Regions from separate parts of the Limnohabitans sp. Hippo4 genome, predicted to be linked through region 2. Evidence: predicted binding sites of a transcription regulator. Region 2 holds the regulator's gene; the other holds the start of a gene.

Region 1 (8,607 bases), 1.0 Mb from region 2:
GATGATGGCGCCGATTTTTTCTATCAGCAAAGTCTCAGCAGTGCTTAGCTGAAGCTGGCGAGTTGCTGCACCCACCGTTTTCTCCCAAGACTTGCCAATGTCTTTGGCCATTTTTCTGAACAATGCCATAGAGGGTTTAAAGCCAAATTCACAATCGGCACAAAACGCCTCCCATGAATGTGCGCCTACGGCTTGGTAGGTGTTTTCATCGCCAATAAAAAGTGCCAAATCGTTGTCACCGTAGGCCTGCACACACAAAAGGTCATAAAAAGGCGCAAGCACATACCCCTGACTGTTAATCATTAACGAAATATTTTTGGCATGCGCGTCACTGTTGCCGATCAAGTAATTGAACATGACCCAGCGTTGTACAGACAACAAGTCTTTACCCGAGAGCTTCAAATCTCGAAACGCATGCACAATTTTTTTAAGGCTGACGAACCCACCTTGACGCTCGTATTTCCAGTCAGAGCCGACGCCCAACAACTGGCAGGCGTCAATCTGATGCAAACAAATGATCTCTTCATTGACAACAACACGGTCATAGCGCTGCACGACGTAAAGCGCTTCAGGCAAGCGCAGTAAATAAACAGGTGGCACAGGCAATTGCATTTCTGCAGCCAATTTCATGCACAGGTATTCATTGATCGCACTGGGCTGGTAGCGCACCAACCTAGAGTCTGGTTTGGCGATGTGCGTGGTAGGTGCGCCAGCAACGCTGTCGTATAAAAGACCACGCTGATCGTCGTAACGCAAACCAACTTTGTCTTGCGCACCAGCCAGTGACATTCGGGTTTGCGCGTTCGAAGTCAGGAGTGCTTGCTTGTCTGCACGTGCGTTGACCCTGGCACTGAGTTGCGCTTTTGACAGCTCGCTGTATTTTTGTAGTTGATTGGGGGTGACATGATCTGGCAATACAGACAAAACGCCCGGTAAATCGGCTCCCAACTCACCGATCAACTCCAAGGTGTTGGCACCTCGAAGCTGAATCTGATTCAGGACCTCATCCAGTGGCGTTCCCTCTGGTAATAAATTGCCAAAGAAGGTCTTGACCGCGTCGCCTCTATAAGGCTCCTTGCGCAATTCAAACTGCGGCGCAAGCAGAAAGGCATCTTTGGCCTTGAGCCATTCTTCGTCATATTGAAAAAAATACTGCGCCATCTCATGGCCTAACCACCCCATTGGTTGGGCGTTAGCCCACACACGCAGTCGGATCATGATGGGTCGCCTTCGGTCTGCGACAAGCCTGTGATGTGAAAGGTGAGCCCTAAGCCACTGGCCAACCTCACAAGCTTGCCAAGACTGCAGCTTTCTGGATGGGCCTCCACATCTCGAATGAATGAAGTACTCACACCGCAAACTGCAGCAGCCTCCTCACGAGACAATTTTTGTCGTTTGCGCTCGGTTTCTAGCGCTTTGGCCAACTCATGGATGCGTGATGTTTCAATCTTCATAATTTGATCTTATAAGAACACATTAATTTGATAATGGCTTTTTAACTTATATTTTGCTCCAATAAGATCAAAATTATTAGAAATTTATCCAATGATTCACTATTTGATCCTTAGAGATCAAAATAAATTGAAAATTATCGCAGTGCCTTTGAATTTTTCTTGCTATTTCATTTTTCTCTTCAAAATTTCAGATTGAATGCTGTATTTTCATACAGTATATTTAAAGCATGCCTACAACTGCTTTCATCACACCTCAGCCAATAAACCCCACCGCCCCCAAGCTGTGGCTCAACATGTGCGCCTGGAAAGTGCCCGCTGGCTTTCCCTCGCCCGCAGCCGACCACACCCAAAAACGCATTGACCTGAACGACCACCTCATTCGCAACAAAGAGGCCACGTTCATTTTCAAAGTGAAGGGCGACTCCATGGTGGGTGCTGGTATTTACGAAGGCGATGCACTCGTCATCGACCGCTCCATTGAAGCCAAGCACAACAACATTGTGTTGGCTGTGCTCAACAACGAGTTCACCGTGAAGCGTTTGTACAAGCGCGGCGGTGTGGTGAAGTTGGTGGCCGAGAACAATTTGTACCCGCCCATTGTGGTGAAGAGCGGCGAGGAGCTGAGCGTTTGGGGCGTGGTCACCTACAACTTGCACAAGTTGTATTGAGAGGCACCATCAACCTGTTATGCATCGCGATGAGTTCTGCCACACAAGCACCCGTTCAACAACTGGCCCTGGTCGATTGCAACAACTTCTACGTCAGTTGCGAACGCTTGTTCCGCCCCGACCTGCGCAACGTGCCCGTGGTGGTGCTGTCCAACAACGATGGCTGCGTGGTGTCGCGCTCTAATGAGGCTAAGGCTTTGGGCGTGCGCATGGGCCAGCCTTGGTTTGAGTGCAAAGCTTTGGTGGCCGAGCATGGTGTGTTTGCACTCAGCAGCAACTACGCTTTGTATGCCGACTTGTCCAACCGCGTGATGCAAATTTTGAGCGAGTACTCGCCGCGCTCGGAGGTGTATTCCATTGACGAATGTTTTGTCGACCTCACCGGCACACCCAACTTGCGCGAGGTGAGTTACGCCATGCGCCAGCGTGTGATGCAGTGGACAGGCATTCCGGTGTGTGTGGGCATTGGGCCCACCAAAACATTGGCCAAGCTGGCCAACCATGTGGCCAAGAAGCATCCACGCTCGCAAGGTGTGTTCAATTTCAACGCGCTCACTGAAGCACAAAAAGACAAGCTACTCACACAATTGCCTGTGGAGGAAGTGTGGGGCGTGGGTCGCAAGCTCACCAAGCGTTTGGCCGAGTACAACATTCACACGGTGCAAGATTTAAAAACCGCACACACGCCCACCTTGCGCGCCGACTTTGGCGTGGTGATCGAAAAAACACAACGCGAGTTGCAAGAAATCCCCTGCGTTGATTTGCAAGAAATTACACCCGAAAAACAGCAAATCATTTCCAGCCGGTCGTTTGGCAACATGGTCACCGAACTGCCTGTTTTAAAAGATGCGCTGTCTACGTTTGTGGCCAACGCCTGCGCCAAACTGCGCGCACAAAACAGCCAAGCGGCCGTCATTCAAGCGTTCTTGCACACCAACCGTTTTAGAAAAGACTTGCCGCAATACTCGCCCAGCTTGGCCGTGCCACTGCCCTACCCCACCAACGACAGCTTGGTGATTTTCAGATGGGTGGACGCGCTGTGTGAGCGCATGTACAAGCCTGAGTACCAATACAAAAAAGCCGGCATTGTGTTGAGCGACATCAGCCCCGTCACGCACTACCAAGGCGACTTGCTAGAAGAGCCTGCGCCTGCGCAAGGTACGCTCATGCAAACCTTGGACGCCCTGAACAAACGCTTTGGGCGTGGTGCGGTCAAGGTGTCCACGCAAGGCGCCTACAGCGGGTGGCAAATGCGGCAAGAAAGACGATCGCCCAACTACACCACCGATTGGACAGAGGTGCCAGTGGTCTAGAATGAATTTTTCATCACTGAAAACACCACCATGTCCACGTTGCCCGCCACTGCCATCGTTCGAGAAGTCGGTCTGCGCGATGGCCTGCAAAGCATTCAAACCATTTTGCCCACAGCGCAAAAAATAGAATGGATTCAACAGGCCTACGCTGCTGGCCAACGTGAAATTGAGGTCGGCTCGTTCGTACCGCCCAAGCTCATGCCGCAACTGGCAGACACCTGGGACGTGCTGGCCTTTGCCAAAACACTGCCCGGCCTCACGGCCTCTGTGCTCATCCCCAATTTGAAAGGCGCTGAACGCGCATTGGAAGGCGATGCCGACCTGATGGTCTTGCCTTTGTCGGCCAGCCATGCACACAGCTTGGCCAACTTGCGCAAAACGCCTGATGAAGTGGTGCAAGAGCTGGCGCGCATTCGCGCAGCACGCGACGCCTCTGGCAAGAAGACCCTCATTGAAGGCGGCGTGGGCACCGCGTTTGGTTGCACCTTGCAAGGCGAAGTGAAAGTGGACGAAGTGCTGCGCCTCATGCAAGCCTTGTTAGACGCTGGCGCAGACCGCGTGAGTTTGGCCGATACCGTGGGCTATGCCGACCCGCACTCGGTCAGCGTGCTGGTAGAAAAAGCCTTGCGCATCGCTGGCAACAAACTCTGCTGCGGCCACTTTCACGACACGCGCGGCTTGGCACTGGCCAATGCCTATGCCACGCTCAGCCTGGGCATTCAACGCTTTGATGCGTCACTGGCTGGCATTGGCGGCTGCCCGCACGCACCGGGCGCCAGTGGCAATGCCGCCACCGAAGACTTGGCCTTTATGCTAGAAGCTTCCGGCGTGAAGACAGGCATCGACATTCCCAAACTGTTGGCCTTGCGCCAGCAAGTGGCTGGATGGCTGACAGGGGAACAAACCAATGGCACTTTGTGGCGCGCTGGCTTGCCCAAGAATTTCAAAGGAGCACTTCATGGCTGATTTGTTTGACAACCCGATGGGTTTGTGCGGTTTCGAGTTCGTAGAGTTTGCATCTCCTGTGGCGGGTGTCATCGAGCCCTTGTTTGAAAAAATGGGCTTCTCTTTGGTGGCCAAACACCGCTCCAAAGACGTGGTGCTGTACCGCCAAGGCGACATCAATTTCATTGTCAACCGCGAACCCAGAAGCTTGGCGGGCTACTTTGCCGCAGAGCATGGTCCTTGCGCTTGCGCGCTGGCGTTTCGAGTCAAAGACTCGCACAAAGCCTACGCTCGTGCGCTAGACATGGGCGCGCAACCCGTCGAGGTGCCGACAGGGCCGATGGAGTTAAGACTGCCCGCCATCAAAGGCATCGGCGGTGCGCCCCTGTATTTGATCGATCGTTACGAAGACGGCAGGAGTATTTACGACATCGACTTTGAATTCATTGAAGGTGCAGATCGCCACCCCGTGGGCCACGGCTTCAAAATCATCGACCACCTCACCCACAATGTGTACAAGGGTCGCATGGCGTTTTGGGGCGCTTTTTACGAGAAGATATTTAACTTCCGAGAAATTCGCTACTTCGATATCAAAGGCACACACACGGGTCTGACCAGCCGAGCCATGACAGCACCCGATGGCCTCATTCGTATTCCTTTGAACGAAGAATCTGGCAAAAATGGCGGACAAATCGAAGAGTATTTGATGCAGTTCAACGGCGAAGGCATTCAGCACATTGCGTTGCGCACGGACGACCTGATGAAAAGCGTTGACGCCCTGCAAATGGCGGGCATTCCCCTCATGACAGCGCCCAACGACATCTACTACGAGATGCTGGAAGAGCGCCTGAAAGGTCATGGCGAACCAGTGGCAGAATTACAGGCACGCGGTATCTTGTTGGACGGCTCCACCGCCAATGGCGAAAAGCGTTTGTTGTTGCAAATCTTCTCGCAAACTTTGTTGGGCCCAGTATTCTTTGAATTTATCCAGCGCAAGGCCGATGAGGGCTTTGGCGAAGGCAACTTCAAAGCATTGTTCGAGTCCTTAGAACGTGATCAAATTAGACGTGGCGCCCTTCAAGTCGACGCCTAAAAGGAAAGTCATGAAAATTAGCAGAATTCACCACGCGGCTTATCGCTGCAAAGACGCCAAAGAAACCGTCGAGTGGTACGCCAAAAACTTGAACATGGATTTTGTGCTGGCCATTGCCGAAGACTTGGTGCCCTCCACCAAAGCGCCCGATCCTTACATGCACATCTTTTTGGATGCAGGTGGCGGCAACGTGCTGGCCTTCTTTGAATTGCCCAACTCGCCCGAAATGGGCCGTGATGAAAACACCCCTGCGTGGGTGCAGCACATGGCCTTCGAAGTGGACAGCATGGAAACCTTGCTGGCCGCCAAAGCCAAGCTAGAGGCCAATGGCGTTGAAGTGTTGGGCCCCACCAACCACACCATCTTCAAAAGCATTTATTTCTTTGATCCCAACGGTCACCGTTTGGAACTGGCCACCAACACCGGCACGCCCGAGATGTACAAAACCTTGGACGAAGTGAAGTGGGACATGCTGAACGAGTGGAGCAAAACCAAGCGCGCGCCCAAGCATGCGGCTTGGATGCATGAACCTTCTTGATTGAAAAACGAGTCAGTCGATTTACTTCGACTGACTTAAAGCGTTGCCCACCATCTTGGACGTGATGTCCACAATTTGAATCATGCGCTCGTAGGGCATGCGTGTAGGACCAATAACGCCTAACGTACCCACCACATGACCGTCTACCTCATACGGTGCACTGACCACCGACAACTCTTGCATGGGCACAAACTGGCTTTCACCGCCAATGAAAATACGCACACCATCGGCCTGACTAGACACATCGAGCAGTCGCATGAGCTGCGTTTTTTGCTCAAACAAATCAAAGGCCTGACGCAAGTTGCCCATATCGTTAGAAAAGTCACTCACCGACAACAAGTTGCGCTCACCCGAAATCACCACATCGCCTTCGTCTTCACTCAAAGCCTCGGAACTCATTTGCACCGCAGCCTGCATGAGGCTGGCAATTTCTGATTGCAAATTGACCAGCTCTTGCTTCACGCGCATGCGCACTTGCTCGATGGCCATGCCCGCGTAATGCGCGTTCAAATAATTGGACGCTTCAATCAACTGGCTTTGTGAATAATCAGCCTCGGTAAAGATGACGCGGTTTTGCACGTCCCCTTCGGGCGAGACAATGATCAGCAACACGCGTTTTTCAGACAAACGCAAAAATTCAATGTGCCTGAACACCGACGCACGTTTAGGCGCCATCACCACACCCACGTAATGCGACAAACTGGACAACAGGTTGGCGGCGTTGGCAATGACCTTTTGCGGTTGGTCAGGCGCCAGCCTTTGGGTGGGCAATTCGCCCTTTTGAACCGTCAACATGGTGTCGACAAATAGGCGATAACCCCTATTGGTGGGCACCCTGCCAGCCGATGTATGCGGACTGGCAATCAGGCCCAACTCCTCGAGGTCGGACATGACATTTCGAATGGTGGCAGGGGATAATTCAAGCCCGGACGCCTTGGACAGCGTGCGGGAACCCACAGGCTGGCCGTCCGCAATGTAGCGTTCAACCAGCGCTTTGAGTAATAACTTGGCACGATCATCTAGCATTCGGTCATTTTAATGATGTAATTTGCGAATGAAGTCTAAATTTCGTCACGTTGCGCTTTTTGGCAAGTACCACGCCGTGGTTTCTGGCGCGGCTTTGGAAAGCTCGCGTCGGGTACTGGACGATGTGGCCCAATTCATCAGTCGCATCGGCGCCGAAGTGGTGCTGGAAGCCGGCACCGCCGAGCATCTAGGCCTCAACCTCTACCCCACCCTCAAAATGGCCGAAATCGGCCAGCAATGCGATTTGGGCGTGGTGATTGGTGGCGATGGCACCATGCTGGGCATTGGCCGCCAGGTGGCGCAATACGGATTGCCGCTCATTGGCATCAACCAAGGTCGCTTGGGCTTTATCACTGATATTCCCATGGGCCAGTTTGAGCAAACCCTCCAGCCTATGCTGGTGGGCCAATTTGAAGAAGAGCAGCGCAGCATGCTGCACGCCAAGGTGTGGCGCGACAAGCATTGTGTGTTTGACACCTTTGCCATGAACGACGTGGTGGTCAACCGCGGTGCCACCTCGGGCATGGTGGAACTTCGCATTGAAGTCGATGGCCGCTTTGTGGCCACGCAGCGTGCCGACGGCCTCATTGTGGCCACGCCCACAGGCTCCACCGCTTATTCCTTGTCGGCCGGTGGCCCGCTCATGCATCCCACTTTGGGCGGCTGGGTCATTGCCCCTATTGCGCCGCACACACTGTCCAATCGTCCCATCGTGTTGCCAGACACCTCGCACATCAGCATTGAAATTGTGTCGGGCCGCGACGCCAGTGCCAACTTTGACATGCAGTCTTTGGCCAGTCTTTTGTTGGGCGATCAAATTACCGTCGAGCAGTCAATTCACAAAGTGCGGTTTTTGCATCCACAAGGCTGGAACTACTTTGACACCTTGCGCAAAAAAATGCACTGGAACGAGGGAGGCATTTAAGCCATGTCGCTGCGTCACATCAGCCTGCGCGACTTTGTCATCGTGCGCCAGCTCGACCTCGATCTATCGCAAGGCTTCAGTGTGCTCACAGGCGAAACAGGCGCTGGCAAATCCATCCTGATTGATGCGCTGCAATTGGCGCTCGGCGAACGCGCAGATTCCAGCGTGGTGCGAGAAGGTGCTGCGCGTTGCGAAGTGTCTGCGGAGTTTGACTGCCCACCGCAAGCGAACGCAGTTTTAGAAGAAGCAGGATTCGAAGTCGCTGACACACTATTGCTGAGGCGCAGCGTCGACCCTCAAGGCAAAAGCCGCGCATGGGTCAATGGCAGCCCAGCCACTGCCACCCAATTGCGCGCCTTGGGCGAAATGCTGCTCGACATCCATGGCCAACACGCCTGGCAAAGCCTTACGCGCCCAGATGCCGTGCGCGGCTTGCTTGACGCCTATGCGGGCATCAGCACCGATGCCCTCAAAACTGCTTGGCAAACTTGGCGTCAAGCCCAGCAAGCGGTGCAACAAGCCAAGAGTGCACAAGATTCCTTAAGCCGCGAGCAAGAGCGCTTGGCCTGGCAAATTGGTGAGCTCGACAAACTGGCACCCGCCTTGGACGAATGGGAAGAGCTCAACACGCAGCACACGCGCCTG
Region 2 (8,607 bases):
AGGTGGCCGTCACACGCTGGTCAGTTTGAAAACTGCCCACCTTGGTCAAGGCCTGTCCCGCCTCATCCGTCAGCCACGCATAGCCTCTGTCCAAAACCAAGTGGGGGTCTAGCAACCCAAGGCGCGTTTCGAAATTTTGAAGCTGTCGATGCGCATCGTTCAGGTTTTGTTGACGCGCTCGGGGCATGGACTCCGCCAGTCGCTGCAATTTTTGCTGATTGCGTTGAACCTGGCCTTTCAGGCCAAACATCATGGCCTGAGAAATTCTCGACAAACGGCGGGTTTGGTCACTCAAGCGCGAAGAAGGACGACCTAGACGCCCTGCTATCCAATCGAGTCGTTGATTCATTCTGTCGACAGTGAGGTTCAGTGCAGACGCGAGTTCTTCTTGGAATGCATCCAGTTCCCCCAACAACTGGGCTCTTTCAGTGGCCACCATTTCAGCAGCTGCTGTGGGCGTTGGCGCGCGTAAATCAGCGGCGAAGTCTGCGAGCGTGAAATCAGTTTCATGACCGACACCCGACACAATGGGAATCGGGCACGAGGCAATCGCTCGGACCAAAGACTCGTCGTTGAAGGCCCATAAATCCTCCATGGCACCACCACCGCGTACCATCAAGATGACATCCACGGCCAGCCCTTGGGGTGATGCGTTTGTTGTCGGACCTTGCCAGCCGACCAACTGCTGAAGACTGCGCAGCAACTCCAAGGGGGCGTTGGCACCTTGAACTGAGGCCGGCGCCAAAATGACAGGAATGTGCGGGACACGCCTTTGCAAGGCTGAGGCCACATCGTGCAATGCCGCAGCCCCCAAAGATGTGATCAAGCCGATGGCACGAGGTTGCGCGGGGATGTCTTGCTTGCGAGATGGTTCAAACAAGCCTTCTGCCTCAAGCGTGGCTTTGAGCTTGAGAAACTGGGCGAACAAATCGCCTTGCCCAGCCCGCTGCATGCTGTCGACAATCAACTGCAAGTCGCCTCTGGCTTCGTAAACGCCCAATTTGCCGCGAACTTCAACCAACTCGCCATCGCGCGGTACAAAGCCCAAAGCACTGGCGGCCCTTTTGAACATGGCACAGCGTATTTGCCCGCTGTCGTCTTTGAGATTGAAATAACAATGGCCACTGGCTGCGCGCGCAAAGCCAGAAATTTCGCCCTTGACCGCAACAGGATTGAAGCGCGCATTCAAAGTGTCTGCAATTGCAAGGCACAAAGCACCAACCGACCAAACACGTGGCTCAGAATCTACGCGCATGACAAAAAAGCCTTATTTTTGGCGGGTTTTAGAAGCATTTCTACAGCCAAGCCTTTAATTTCAATCCGAAACAGTCCACAGTTTCGGATTAGCAAGGCGGTTCACTGAATAAACGGCCAAACAAATGCATTCATTCTTGTAAGTCATTGATATCATTGAAAAAAATATTGATCAAATAATAAGCAGTCAAAAGAAACCCAGGATTCATGCGGTTTACAAGGCCGTTCTGGCCATGTTCTTCACAAAGTTATCCACAGAATGACGGAACAATTCCATCAGCCATAATCAAAACTGAAACCAGAAGTAGAAAGATTGATTTTGTTAAGCATCATACAAGCCGCAGGTTGGCCCATTTGGCCTTTGATCCTCTGCTCCATTTTTGCACTCGCTATCATTTTCGAGCGCATCTTTGCTTTGCGAACGTCCAAAGTGCTGCCAGCAAACGCGCTAACCAAAGCCATCGACAGCACACGACAAGGCTTCCCCTCCGATGCAAGCCTTCAAGAATTGGCCCAAATGGGTTCCGTTGGACCCATTTTTGCAGCGGGCCTTCAGACATTGGCGCTCAATCCCTCCGCCAGTCACCAAGACGTGCGAGAAAGCATGGAAATGGAAGGCCGAATGGCGGCGCAAGGACTTGAGCGTTACCTGAACGCTTTGGCCACATTGGCGTCTGCGGCACCCTTGCTTGGCTTGTTGGGAACCGTCATTGGCATGATTGAATTGTTTGGTTTGCAATCGCCTGGACAACAACAACCCGTTGAACTGGCCCACGGCATTTCGGTGGCGCTGTACAACACGGCATTGGGCCTGTTGGTCGCTATTCCTTGCCTCATGGCATGGCGTTTTTTCAAAGCCAAGGTCGATCGCATGGTGCTCCAAATGGAGTGGGCATCCGAGCGTTTTGCAAGACATTTGGCCGCCATGCGCGATTGATTTTTCAAAAGGCCCGCCTTGAAATTCAAAACCACCGCACCAGCCGAACCCGACATCAATTTGATCCCGTTCATTGATGTCTTGCTGGTCATCCTCATTTTTCTGATGCTCACCACCACGTGGTCCAAGTTCAATGAAATGAACTTGAGCTTGCCATCAGCCAATTCGCAACAGTCTTCAAGCACACCCCAAACTTGGGTGGTGTCAGTCAATGCGCAAGGCATGTACGCAGTCAATGGTGCAAAACTCGAAGGCAAAACACCGCAAGACATTGGCACGGCACTCAGCAGCATGAACAAATCCGACGCCACCTTGTTGATCAAAGCCGATGCATCCGCTTCTCATCAAGCCGTGGTCAATGTCCTTGAAGCAGCGCGCATGCAAGGCATTTCCAAAATTTCGTTTGCCACGCAAAATGCGTCTGGCAACAACTTGACCAAGCCATAAGCGTTATTCGCTGAGCGACGCACCATGCAATGGCTTCATCAACTGCCACGCCATTGGCAAACCACTTCAGTCATCACCTATTTGTTGTGGCCCATCGAACTGCTTTACAAATTGGCCTGGTTTGTTCGGCGCTCATTGTTCGCCTTGGGATTCATTCAAACACACAAGCTTGATGCCACTGTCATTGTGGTGGGCAATGTGGTGGCGGGAGGCGGCGGCAAAACCCCGCTCACGATGGCCATCGTGCAACGCTTGACACAACAAGGTCATCAAGTGGGTGTGGTGTCCAGAGGCTACGGACGCACGCAAGATCAAATTCAGCTGGTCAACGCGCAAAGTTCAGCCGATCAAGTAGGTGATGAGCCCTTGTTGATTTTTCAGAAGTGCCAAGTCCCCGTCGCAGTAGGCGCCAATCGCGTCGCTACGGCACAGCAGCTCTTGCATCAGTACCCCAACATCCGCTTCATTGTTTGCGATGATGGCTTGCAACATGCAGCGCTTCAAAGGGACATCGAAATTTGCGTCATGGACAGCATGGGCATCGGCAATGGGCACCTGCTACCGGCCGGCCCCTTGCGAGAGTCTTGGCCCAGAACTGTCGACTTGTTGCTTCACACGCAGCGCAGAACTTTGGCTGAAGGCTTCGAGTCCACTCGCCAACTCAGTGCGCAGGCCATCAATGGCTTGGGTCAATCCATCGAATTGACTGCGCTCCAAAATCAATCTGTTGAAGTGGTGTGTGGTATTGCGAAACCAAAGGCTTTCGCCCACATGCTGGAAGAGCGCGGCATTCAAATTGCACAATTCCATGCCCTGCCCGATCACGCCAACTTTTCAAACTGGCACGCATCCCATCCCCATTTGAAATTGCTGTGCACAGAGAAAGACGCCATCAAGCTTTGGGCAACTCACCCTGAAGCTTTTGCGGTTCCTCTGCTGTTTGAGCCAGAATTGTCGTTCTGGCAGGCATTCGATGCACTCGTCAACACCCGTCACCGTTATCATTGAAGCCATGGACACGAAATTACTCGAACTGTTGGTTTGCCCAGTCACCAAGGGCCATTTGGATGTGCAACGCGAATTGCAAGAGCTGTGGTCGCGCAGTGCGCGTTTGGCTTACCCCATTCGAAATGGCATTCCGATCTTGCTAGAAAACGAAGCACGCACACTCAGTGACGAAGAATTGGAATCACTTAAACCCCGTACGCCTTTGGTCTAAACAGCCCGACCACTGACATGAGTCGCTCTTTCACAGTCCTGGTTCCCGCGCGATTAGCGTCAACACGGCTACCCAACAAACCCTTGGCAGACATTCAAGGCTTGCCCATGGTGGTCAGGGTTGCGCAGCGTGCTGCATTGTCCAACGCATCGCAAGTGGTGGTTGCAGCAGACAGTCCAGACATTGTTTCTGCTTGCGAAGCTCATGGCATTAAAGCTTTGCTCACCCGCATTGATCATCCCAGTGGCAGCGATCGGTTGGCAGAAGCCAGCACCTTGCTCGGATTGACAGACGACGATGTGGTGGTCAATGTGCAAGGCGATGAACCCCTGATCGACCCAGATTTGATCGACCAAGTTGCCTCTTTGCTGGCTCAACGCCCCTCGGCCAGCATGAGCACCGCAGCCCATGCCATCCACCAACTTGCAGAATTTACCAACCCCAACGTGGTGAAAGTGGTTCTGGATCAGGCGCAACTGGCCTTGTATTTCAGCCGTGCGCCCATTCCTTGGTGGCGCGATGGCAACACCCAAGGCATTCAACAACTGCCGTCCCCCGCGCCACTCAGGCACATTGGCATTTATGGCTACCGAGTGGGTTTTTTAAAAGCCTTCCCCCAGTTGCCCCCTGCTCCCATTGAAAGCTGCGAAGCACTGGAACAGTTGCGCGCCATGTGGCATGGCCACAAAATTGCAGTCCACGTCACAGAAAAAGCCCCAGGCCCAGGCGTTGATACACCCGAAGACCTGGCACGCGTTCGTGAACTTTTCAAGGCCTGATCCCCGCGAAGGGCTGGCGTCAGGAAAATTTGGGATTCCCATGCTATTCTCCAGTGAGAGCCATGCAGGCTGTGGCGAAAGATTTAACAACTATTCGGAACTTCCATGAGACTGATTCTTTTAGGCGCACCTGGTGCGGGCAAAGGTACGCAAGCGGCCTTCATTTGCGAGAAATTTTCCATCCCGCAAATCTCCACAGGCGACATGTTGCGTGCCGCTGTAAAAGCGGGCACCCCGCTCGGTCTTCAAGCCAAAGCCGTCATGGAATCGGGCGGCCTGGTCAGCGACGACCTCATCATCAACTTGGTCAAAGAACGCATTGCGCAAGCAGATTGCGCCAATGGCTTCTTGTTTGATGGCTTCCCTCGCACCATTCCCCAAGCTGATGCCATGAAAGCCGCAGGCGTCAAACTCGACTACGTGCTCGAAATTGATGTGCCCTTTGATGCCATCATTGAGCGCATGAGCGGACGTCGCTCACACCCTGCGTCTGGCCGCACCTATCACGTCAAATTCAATCCACCCAAAGTGGAAGGCAAAGACGATGTCACCGGCGAACCCTTGGTTCAACGCGAAGACGACAAAGAGGAAACCGTCAAAAAGCGCTTGGACGTCTACAGCCAACAAACACGCCCCTTGGTGGCCTATTACTCCGATTGGGCTAAAGCTGAAGCACACGCTGCGCCTCAGTACCGCGCCATCAGCGGCATGGGCTCAGTGGAGGACATTACCAAGCGCGCCATGCAAGCTTTGGGCGCTGCCTGATCACGCGCACGTGCGATGTCCAAATCCGGCTGAGGCCGGATTTTTTTTGGGTAAATCAGTCGGTTGGCTTGGACACCATGTCCAGTATCAAAGCCACTCTTGATTTGACTGGGCTCAATCCTGACAGCACAGGGAAGATGTGTGACGCCGTCACGATCACAGGCCCTTGGTTGCACCGACTGGCAACACGAATTTGCACGCCCGCATCTTGCGCACGCAGCAGCCCTTCCTTCAAATCGGTACTGACAGAGCCGTTGCCTGTTCCTGCAAGCACGATGCCTCGTACGCCGGCATTGATTAGCAGATCTACCAGCTTAGAACTGGCTTGCACATGGTTCATGATGACTTCAACCCATGGCCATGATGCGGGATCAGGTAAGTGAGAAAGCTTGATTTTGTTGGGCTGAGCCACTGGCGCAAACTCTGAACGCCATGTCACTTGGTCCTGAATGACTGTGCCTGCCAAGCCAGCTTCGCCCGAGTCAAAGGCATTCAACCGCGTGGGATGTACTTTTTGAACATGCTGACTGTGGTGTATTTCGCCAGCTGCCACCATCCAAACACCAGCGCCTTTGGCAACTGATGCCAACGTCAATGCGTCTCGCAAATTTTGGGGGCCATCGGCATCTTTGAAATTGGCAGGACGCATGGCACAAGTCAGCACAATGGGTTTTTCATTGGCAATGACACGGGACAAGAAATAAGCCGTTTCCTCCAGCGTATCCGTGCCATGGGTGATCACCACCGCCGCCACATCATCCTGCGATAGCCAAGCCTCACAACGCTGAGCCAAGTGATACCAAGTGGCAAAGTCCATGTCTTTGCTGTCCAGCTGCGCCACTTGTTCAGATTCAAATTGGTAGCCGCTCAAGGCCTCTGGAAGACCCTGTCCGATTTCTGCAACAGACTGGAGCAAGACATCAATCCCCCTCTGAGCAGCCTTGTAACTGAGCCCCTCAGAAGCCGAACTGGACTCGCCCGCAATCGTGCCGCCGGTGCCTAAAACAACAATTTTTTGATTTTTTGCTTGCATTTCAAAAAAGACTGGTTAAAAATACAGTTACTGGATAAGAAAACAGTTGTCTGTCAACTCAGCCACCTTTCAAGGACCGCACCATGATCGATCAACCCAAGCTCACAGCCCGTCAGCAACAAATTTTGGAGCTCATCCAAAAAACCATCGCTGAAACTGGCGCACCGCCAACACGCGCAGAAATTGCACAGGTATTGGGTTTCAAATCTGCCAATGCAGCCGAAGAACACCTGCAAGCTTTGGCACGCAAAGGCGCCATCGATTTGGTCAGCGGTACATCCCGCGGTATTCGTCTCAAAGGCAACTCACGAGACAGCCTGCGCAACTCTGGCGACCTGTTCAGCCTGCCATTGCCAGGTTTTGCCCAATTGGCATTGCCACTCATTGGACGTGTTGCTGCCGGCTCACCTATTTTGGCCCAAGAACATGTCGATCGCACCTATCACGTCGAAACTCACCTGTTCCAAGAGCAACCCGATTATTTGCTTCGTGTCCGTGGCATGTCCATGCGCGATGCAGGCATCATGGACGGCGACTTGCTGGCCGTGAAAGCCACCAAAGAGGTACGAAATGGCCAAATTGTGGTTGCACGCCTTGGTGAAGAAGTCACCGTCAAGCGCTTGCGTCGCCAATCCGATCGCATTGAACTGCTGCCCGAAAACCCCGACTACCCTATCATTTTGGTTCAACCTGGCGAACCCTTTGACATTGAAGGTTTGGCTGTGGGTCTCATCCGCAACACGCTGCTGATGTAAATCGCTCATTGCATTGTCAACATCATTTTTGCATCGCTCATCCATTTTCAAAGGTTAGATATGACCATCGCACTCCTCGGCATCACAAGCATTTACAACGGTTTTCAAAAGTTCCTCAGCTCTTCAATGAACTTGGACAACCCATTTGAAAAGGCCCAGCCAAGTCACAAAGTCAGCATTTCTGGTGCAAGTCCAAGTGCAAGCTTGGGTCCTCGACAAGCACAACAACGTGCACTTCGCGTCCTTCGCGTGTCAGAGCAAGGCGAAACCGCCTCTTGCGCAGGTCGAATGGTCATTTCTGGCCGCATGGCCGACGTCTGCGCCGAACTCGACCGTTTGGTTGCTTTAGAAGCCAAAAGCAAGCCTTCCCTGCCCCATTAATCCCCCTGCACCATTGCTGCCATTTATGCAGTGCATTTTGGTGCTCAAAATTTGAATTCAGAAGTCCATAGAAGCCTTCGGGCAAGGCACAATAGTGCCTATGAACATTGTGATCCTTGACGACTACCAAGATGTCGTCCGAAAACTAGATTGCGCGTCCAAATTGGATGCCTACAGCGCCAAGGTCTATACCAACACCGTCAAGGGTTTGGGCCAATTGTCTGTGCGACTTAAAGACGCAGACATTCTGGTTTTGATTCGCGAACGCACACACCTCAGCAGACAACTGATTGAAAAGTTGCCTCGACTTAAACTCATTTCACAGACTGGCCATGCAGGCTCTCACATTGATTTAGAAGCTTGCACCGAGCGAGGCATTGCTGTGGCCCAAGGCACCGGATCACCTTACGCACCGGCCGAGCTCACATGGGCACTGATCATGGCTGCGGCACGCAGATTGCCGCAATACATTGGCAACCTCAAACATGGTGCTTGGCAACAATCAGGCCTCAAGTCTGCATCCATGCCTGTCAATTTTGGAATGGGAACGGTTTTGCGCGGCCGCACCATGGGCATCTGGGGCTACGGCAAGATTGGCCAGCTGGTCGCAGGTTACGCCAAGGCCTTTGGCATGCAAGTTGTGGTTTGGGGAAGTGAAGCCTCAAGGGAAAAAGCAGCACAGCACGGCTACATTCCAGCCACCACACGTGAAGCCTTTTTTGAACAAAGTGATGTAATCTCTTTGCATTTGCGTTTGAACGATGCCACACGCGGCATCGTCACGCTCGACGACTTGTCACGCATGAAGACCAGCGCCATGATTGTGAATACATCGCGCGCAGAACTGATTGAACCCGATGCACTCATCAGTTCACTCAACCGTGGTCGTCCTGGCTTGGCTGCCATTGATGTCTTTGAACATGAACCCATCTTGCAGGGTCATGCTTTGCTGCGTCTCGAGAATTGCATCTGTACACCTCACATTGGCTACGTCGAAAAAGACAATTACGAGTTGTACTTTGGTGCAGCGTTTGACA

The links. Region 2 encodes LexA, which represses DNA repair genes until DNA is damaged. Its sites were predicted from a motif close to ACTGTATNNNNATACAGT; they were not measured.
Region 1: the regulator LexA is predicted to act here: its motif matches at 1,653-1,670, upstream of B9Z46_RS04975 (LexA family transcriptional regulator).

Annotation. Positions count from the first base shown of each region.
Region 1 covers NZ_NESE01000001.1:1,055,416-1,064,022, forward strand. The annotation lists gene B9Z46_RS04965 (HipA domain-containing protein) at 1-1,218, opposite strand, end outside; gene B9Z46_RS04970 (helix-turn-helix domain-containing protein) at 1,215-1,454, opposite strand; gene B9Z46_RS04975 (LexA family transcriptional regulator) at 1,682-2,122, shown strand; gene B9Z46_RS04980 (Y-family DNA polymerase) at 2,152-3,435, shown strand; gene B9Z46_RS04985 (hydroxymethylglutaryl-CoA lyase) at 3,466-4,401, shown strand; gene hppD (4-hydroxyphenylpyruvate dioxygenase) at 4,394-5,473, shown strand; gene B9Z46_RS04995 (VOC family protein) at 5,484-6,011, shown strand; gene hrcA (heat-inducible transcriptional repressor HrcA) at 6,033-7,037, opposite strand; gene B9Z46_RS05005 (NAD kinase) at 7,066-7,962, shown strand; gene recN (DNA repair protein RecN) at 7,966-8,607, shown strand, end outside.
Region 2 covers NZ_NESE01000001.1:34,276-42,882, reverse strand. The annotation lists gene xseA (exodeoxyribonuclease VII large subunit) at 1-1,255, opposite strand, end outside; gene B9Z46_RS00215 (MotA/TolQ/ExbB proton channel family protein) at 1,574-2,191, shown strand; gene B9Z46_RS00210 (biopolymer transporter ExbD) at 2,210-2,638, shown strand; gene lpxK (tetraacyldisaccharide 4'-kinase) at 2,663-3,646, shown strand; gene B9Z46_RS00200 (Trm112 family protein) at 3,651-3,857, shown strand; gene kdsB (3-deoxy-manno-octulosonate cytidylyltransferase) at 3,875-4,636, shown strand; gene adk (adenylate kinase) at 4,742-5,401, shown strand; gene B9Z46_RS00185 (asparaginase) at 5,457-6,434, opposite strand; gene lexA (transcriptional repressor LexA) at 6,518-7,189, shown strand; gene B9Z46_RS00175 (hypothetical protein) at 7,250-7,570, shown strand; gene B9Z46_RS00170 (D-2-hydroxyacid dehydrogenase family protein) at 7,671-8,607, shown strand, end outside.